2 regions of the Arthrobacter sp. 01N444 genome follow, and region 1 is predicted to be linked to the other one. Evidence: riboswitches for the same ligand, from Rfam matches in the RefSeq annotation. Region 1 holds a riboswitch; the other holds the start of a gene.
The links. Region 1 has a riboswitch for cyclic di-AMP ahead of AC1DKN_RS14375 (hypothetical protein). Riboswitches for the same ligand answer to the same signal wherever they lie in the genome.

Region 2: linked by a shared signal. The riboswitch ahead of AC1DKN_RS08105 (aggregation-promoting factor C-terminal-like domain-containing protein) and the one ahead of AC1DKN_RS14375 (hypothetical protein) in region 1 are both predicted to bind cyclic di-AMP.

Annotation. Positions count from the first base shown of each region.
Region 1 is NZ_JBFTRB010000012.1:88,604-92,126, reverse strand. Features, by position in the region: gene AC1DKN_RS14390 (DNA alkylation repair protein) at 1-139, shown strand, start outside; gene AC1DKN_RS14385 (cation:proton antiporter) at 198-1,403, opposite strand; gene AC1DKN_RS14380 (hypothetical protein) at 1,400-1,648, opposite strand; cyclic di-AMP (ydaO/yuaA leader) riboswitch at 1,850-2,052, shown strand; gene AC1DKN_RS14375 (hypothetical protein) at 2,060-2,758, shown strand; gene AC1DKN_RS14370 (sensor histidine kinase) at 2,904-3,523, opposite strand, start outside.
Region 2 is NZ_JBFTRB010000005.1:90,037-93,559, forward strand. Features, by position in the region: gene AC1DKN_RS08100 (sensor histidine kinase) at 1-1,266, shown strand, start outside; cyclic di-AMP (ydaO/yuaA leader) riboswitch at 1,450-1,609, shown strand; gene AC1DKN_RS08105 (aggregation-promoting factor C-terminal-like domain-containing protein) at 1,609-2,448, shown strand; gene AC1DKN_RS08110 (bifunctional glycosyltransferase family 2/GtrA family protein) at 2,610-3,523, shown strand, end outside.

The sequences.
Region 1 (3,523 bases):
GCACGCCAACGCGGTGCTCGGCGAGCCGGGCGGGACGTTCGACGCCGACGGCACAGCTGTCCGGGATGCAGTCTCCCGGGTCCTGGCAGAGATGGCAAAGTGGAGGCCGGAGCTGCAATTCACGTCAATTGGAGAATGACCCTCCGAAATTTCGCCGCCGGCTCGGCTTTGGCCCAGGCATTTAGACATTCGGACTGTCAGGCCTTCGGACCCCCCGGATCGCCCTGCCCAACGGCGCTGCCGGAATTTCCGGACTTGCCGCCGGCATTTGCCGGGACCGCGAAAGTCCTCGCCGCCCGTGACCCGGCGACGGCGCCCGCGGCTATGGTGACCAGCGCTCCCACCAGCAGGGCCGCGGCCTCGCCCGGGAGCAGGACCTGAAGCTGCGTGCCGATGCTCGCCGCAGCCACCGGTACGCCAAGCTGGGCCGCCGACAACACCCCGAGCGACAGCGGGAGTCCCAGGAAAGCCAGGTCGGCGTGGGCCAGCAGGGCCCCGGCCCCCAGCAACAGGCCGAGGGCCATCATGTCCGGGTGCCCGGCCAGGTCCCTTAGAGTCAGCGATGCACCCAGCCACACGAAGAAGAGCGGACCCAGGAAGCCGTCGCTGAGCGCGAACAGTTGCCGGGCCAGCCGCCGCGGTTCGCCGACCGCAGCCATCACCAGGCCGAAAGAAAAGCCTGCCATCATCACAGACACATTGCTCCACGTGGCGACACCGGCCAGGGTGAAGAGCACGGCCAGCTGGATCCGTAGCTCCAGGGCAAACTTGCGGCTTTCCGAGAGCCGGTGCACGCGCCGACGGATTCCCTGGCGCTCCAGCCAGCGCAAGCCGACAAAGAGCACTACCGCGCACCCGGTCACCGCGAGGACACCCAGCGCCGCCTGGACTGCGTGGGGCGGATCCACCAGGAGCGGCAACGCCACAATGCAGGCTGTGTCGGCTATTGCCACCTGCGCTGTCATAGCGACGACATCTGGCCCGCCGAGGCGCAGGGAATCGACGATTGGAAGCACCAGGGCGGCCGACGAGGAGGCCAGCAGCACGACGTAGAGGGGAGCATGTCCAGTCCCGAACAGCAGTCCGATGCCGGTTCCGATCACCACCGCTGCCGCTGCGGCCACCATCGCCCGGCGGGAGCCTTTGCCGAGGGCGCCACGGATGTGCGGATCCCGCACGGGAACGTGGGTGCCTGCCACGAACATCATCAGCGCAAACCCGATATTGGCCAGCAGGGTGAACGTGGGGTCCGCGGGGTCCACCAGGGCCAGGCCTGAGCGCCCGATCGCGATGCCGGCCAGCAGCTCACCCAGCATGACAGGCAAGTGCCAGCGCGCCGGCAGGGCCAGCAGGGGGCCAGCCAAGGCGATGACGGCGATCAGCGCCAGCGACAGGAAGGTCACGGTTCGCGGCGGCCGGCCGGCGCCGGGCCTGACCGCCGTTCCACCACCGCATAGGCCTTGCCGTCCAGGAAAGCCCAGTCGTTGACAACCATGTACCCGAGCGCGTCTACCCGGTCATTAAGGATGTGCTCGTCGAAACCCCCGTCGCGTGGTTCCGCGTCCCATGTGCTCACGTGGACGTCCCCGCCGTCGAGGATCAGCAGCTCGGTGTTGACGTCGAAATCCTCTTGGGGCTGAGTGCTCAACTGGCAGATGGCGACACAATGGCTGTTCATTTTCGGGCCTCCGCTTCCGGTGGTGCTGATGGCATCATCCTATGTTCGGAAACGGCGCCGCCCTATGGGCAAATTGCGGCCTGGCATCATGGCGCCGTTACCTGAATGTGACTTTCGGGTGCGGTTCGCGCTACGGTTGATGAGTGCCTGTTGTCTCCGATACGGGCGCTCCCCAGCCGATTGCCTAACTCTGCCGCGGCCCGGGGGTAACTCGCATCAACGTCCGGCAGAGACGGGGAAACCACTTTTGATCTGCTGATATGCAGGTCTTGGGGTGAAGCCGCACAGTGCCCGCAACGACGGGCCCGGGAGTGCGGCCGGGTGCCTCCCATCCGAATCCGACAGCTCACCTCGCAGGCATTGGGAGAGGCTACATTTTTCATGACTTCAGTCAATACTTTTGCGCGCCATGCCGCCGTCCTCGCCGCCGCATCCGGCCTGGTCCTGACCAGCGGAATGGCCGCCAACGCCGCCACCGCCCCCGTGCAGCGTGACTCTGCTCCGGCGTCGACCGTCGACGTCACCGGACAGGTCAGTGCCCCCGTCAGCGCCGATTCAAGCGTCAAGATCAGCTTCGAGCGCCCCGCAGTGGATTCTGTTGCCGCGCCCGTCATCGAACAGCCCGTCGCGCCGGCTCCGGCTCCCGCTGCAGCCCCGGCGGCAGCGCCCAAGGCTCCGGCCAAGCCGGTCATCCAGGTGCAGGCCGCTCCGGCAGCAGCTCCGGCAGCGGCTCCGGCTGCAGCGCCGGCCGCGGCGCCCGCGGGCGGACGCAACGCCATCATGCTCTCGGCCGCCTACAGCCAGGTGGGCATCACCCAGGACTGCACCGCCATGGTGGAAAAGGCCCTTGGCGCCGCGGGTAAGCCCGTTGGCGACATCGGTCCCCGCGCGTTCCTTGGCCTTGGAACCGTTGTGGCGACGCCGCAGCCCGGTGACATGGTGGTCCAGTCCGGCCACGTCGGCATCTACGCCGGCAACGGCCAGGTGGTCAGTGGCGGCATGAACGGCAAGAACCAGACCATGGTCCACCCGCTGTCCTGGCTCACCGCGACCGGCGGCGTGACGTTCGTCCGCGCCTAAGCCGCACGGCCCCGACCCGGGGCCAGACAGTCCGGAAAGACCGGCGATCGAGTTCCCTTGGGGGCAACTCGACCGCCGGTCTTTCCTGTCTCCGCATTCGGGAGTCCGGGATCCCGATGGCATATCTTTCCCCGGCGGATGGACCTCAGGGATTCCCGCTGCCCATGAGCGGAAGCGTCAACTTCATGACGGTTCCCTCGTCGCCCGTCGCGGCCACTTCGACGGTGCCCCCGGCCGCGACAGCAATCTCCCGGACCAGGGCCAGGCCGATGCCAAAGCTCCGCTGTCCCTGTGAGGTGCCGGTGCCGGCCGTCCGCACGAACCGGTCAAAGATCCGGGCCTGATCGACGCCGGTGATTCCGGTCCCGGAGTCCGCCACCGTGATCACGGCGCGCTTCTGCTCGATTGAGGTCGTGATGGACACGCGGCCGCCCGGAGGCGTGTGGGCCAGCGCGTTGTCCGCCAGGGCCAGCACGGCACGCCGCAGCGCATTCTTCTCGATCCGGGCCAGCGGCCGGGCATCGGCAAAGAATTCCAGACGCACCTGGCGCTGCTCTGCCACCTGCTGGAGGCTGCCGGCGACGCTGGCGGCAGCGTCGGCGAGGTCGGCAGGGGGCGCGGAACGGTCCGGGGCCTCCGCGGTTGCCGCGAGGAGCAGTTCGTTGACAATCCCTGTCAGCGTCGCGGCGTCCTCCCGGATCCGGGCCAGGTCGTGGCTTTGCCTGGAGCCGGGCACCGTGTTGCGCTGGGCCAGCTGGATCCTGG
Region 2 (3,523 bases), on a different contig from region 1:
TCCCCCGCCGACAACAAGGTTCTCCTGGCCCTCACCCCGAGCGGCGTGTCCGTGGACCGCAGCCTTTCGGCCGGCGCCTACCGGCTCACGGCGGCGCGAACACCGTACGGCGACGTGATTGTGACCGGACTCCCGCTGGCAGAAAAACAAAGCACCCTGGCCTCCCTGGTCTGGACCATGGTGGTGGTGTCCGCAGGCGGGCTCGTGCTGATCGGGCTCGCCGGCACGGCCCTGATCCGGCGGACCATGAAGCCGCTGGAACAGCTCTCCGAGGTTGCCACCAAGGTCTCCCGTCTCCCGCTGGACGCCGGCGAGGTGGCGCTCGGGGTCCGCGTCCCGACGTCGGCGGCCCATCCCGGAACGGAAGTGGGCAGCGTTGGCTACGCGCTGAACAAGATGCTGGACAACGTCTCCAACGCTCTCGAGGCGCGGCAGGAGAGCGAGATGAAGGTCCGGCAGTTCGTCGCCGACGCCTCGCACGAACTCCGCACCCCGCTGACGGCCATCCGCGGCTACACGGAGCTGATGCGGATGACCGAGCATTTCACCCCCGACGGCGAGAGGTCCCTCGCCCGTGTGCAAAGCCAGTCCGAGCGGATGACCACGCTCGTGGAGGACCTGCTGCTGCTGGCGCGCCTGGACGAGGGACAGCCGCTCAAAATCTCCGACGTCGACCTCACCCAGCTGGCCATCGAGACGGTCAGCGATGAGAAAGTCATGGCCCCGGACCGCATCTGGCAGCTGGAACTTCCGGACGAGCCCGTGGTGGTGCGCGGTGATGCGACCCAGCTTCACCAGGTCCTCGCCAACCTGCTGTCCAATGCGCGCAAGCACACGGAACCCGGGACCAAGGTGGTCACGGGCGTTATGCGCTCGGCTGACGGCAGTGCCGTGGTCACCGTGACAGACAATGGCAGCGGCATCGCCCCGGAATTTATCGGCCGGGTCTTCGCCCGCTTCACCCGGGCCGACGCCTCGCGCACCAATCCGGCGTCGAACCCCGCAGCTGTCCCCGCCGATTCTGCCGTCGCGACGGCGAGGGTCGGGTCCGGGGCTCCCGCACGCTCGTCCTCCGGCGCTGTTTCCGGCAGCCGCGGAGGTCACGGCACGGCGACCGCCGCGCCGACGTCCGAGGGCACCAGCGGGTTGGGCCTGTCCATTGTCCAGTCGATCGTGGAGGCCCACGGAGGAACAGTCGAGGTCACGTCCCGGCCGGGCCGCACGGAGTTCGCCGTGCGGCTGCCCGCCTCGCCGCCGCCGGCGTAACCGGAACGGCCGCCGCCGGCGCAAACGGCCCGGACGGTCGACCGGCGAGCCCGGCGCAACCCGACACCCCGGCACTGTGACTCCTGTTACCAAAATGTGACTTAAGCGGCCGGGTCCTGTAGCGTCGTTAGCGTGCGCCGCCATCGGTGCCGCATATCCGGACGGACGCCAAACTCTGCCGCTTCCCGGATTCCGCTGGACCAGGCAGAGGCGGGGGACCCAGAGTTCCCGGGCAATCTGCTTTCATGCGCCCTCGGGGTGAAGCCGACACGTGATGTTCCGTGCGGCCGGATGACCTCATCCGAACCCGACAGCTAACTCCGCCGGCGTTGAGAGGCCACCATGACTGAATTCCAGGTACAAACACGCCCTGACGGCGGTTCGCATTCCCGCTCAGTTGGCGCCGCCAAGTCGCGCCACCGCGCCGAACCGGTCAAGCAGGCATCCGCCCTGTCGCGGTTCGCCGCCGGGCTCGGTGTAACCGGCCGCCGTGCCGCCGTCGTCACCGCCGCGTGCGCGCTGCTGCTGGGTGGCGGCGCCGCGAGCCAGGCGGCAGAGCCGGGCGCCCACACGGCGAACGTTGCGAGCCAGACGGCCACGATGGCTGACCCGCTGGCCAAGCTCAACTTCGAGCGGGTCCAGGTGGCTGGGCCGACCGCTGCCACGGAAAAGAACGTGGCTCCCCAGATCTCGGAGGTTAAGGCAGCCGAAGCGCTGATCCACGCGCCCGCTGCTGCCGCACCGGCAGCCGCGGCAGCACCTGCTCCGGCCCCCGCGGCAGCCCCCGCACCTGCTCCGGCTCCCGCGGCGGCCCCCGCTCCGGCACCGGCAGCCGCTCCGGCACCGGCACCGGCAGCCGCGCCGGTCGCAGTCGACGACCCCGCCGGCGCGCAGGCCTACGCCGCGTCCCAGCTGGGAAGCTATGGCTGGGCACCCGGCCAGATGCAGTGCCTGCACAAGCTGTGGACCAAGGAATCCGACTGGAAGACCACCGCCACGAACGCCAGCAGCGGCGCCTACGGCGTGGTCCAGTCCCTGCCCGCCTCGAAGATGGCGAGCGCCGGCGCCGATTACATGACCAACTACCGGACCCAGATCAACTGGGGCCTGAACTACGTCAAGTCGCGCTACGGTTCCCCCTGCGGTGCCCTGAACTTCCACTACGCACACAACTGGTACTAAACCGGCACTAGCCGCCCCCCGCCCTGGAGGCCCCGGATCCGCATGGATCCGGGGCCTCTTTGCGTCTCCACGGCCGGACCGGCCCCGGCGGCCCGGACTTCCACAGCCCCCGCACAGCTTGACCCTAAAGCCCTCATATGGGCCGCCGGGAAAGTTGAGCCATGACATTCACAGACCAGGCCACAGGAACCCTGCCCCGCTCCACGGCGACGCCGGCCGGCCCGGCGGCCCCCGGGGCACCCTCGGGGCTTGCCCTGGCCGACGCACCCGTCCCGGGCCCGATCGCCGGGGCCCTGACCGTCCCCGGCGGCTGGCGCACGGCCATTGATACGCGCGCCAGCACGCCCCTGCTGGACGTCACCATCCCGGTCTTCAACGAGGAACGGGACCTCGAGGCCTGCCTGCGCCGGCTCCACGCGTACCTGCTCGGCGCCTTCCCGCATTCCTTCCGGATCACCGTGGCGGACAACGCCAGCACCGACGGAACGCTCAAGGCCGCGGAACGGGTAGCCCGCGAGCTGCGCGAAGTGACGGTGGTCCATATGGCAGAAAAGGGCCGCGGAAACGCACTCCGCAAGGTGTGGCTGGCCTCGCCGTCGCCGGTCCTGGCGTACATGGATGTGGATCTTTCCACTGATCTGGCGGCCCTCGGCCCGCTCCTTGCCCCGCTCATTTCCGGGCACTCCGACCTGGCGATCGGGACACGGCTGTCCCGCAACTCCCGCGTGGTCCGCGGACCCAAACGGGAATTCATCTCGCGCAGCTACAACTTCCTGCTCCAGGCCCTCATGGGCGCCCACTTCAGTGACGCGCAGTGCGGCTTCAAGGCGATCCGGGCGGACGTGGCCCGGCAACTGCTTCCCCACACGCTGGACAACGCCTGGTTCTTCGACACCGAGCTGCTGGTCCTGGCAGAAAAGTGCGGCCTGCGCGTCCACGAAGTCCCGGTGGACTGGACCGACGACCCGGATTCCAGCGTGGACATCGTCCAGACGGCCCTCGCGGACTTGCGCGGCATGGCACGGTTGAGCCGGGACCTGGTCTCGGGCCGGATCCCGGTTCCCGACCTGCGCGC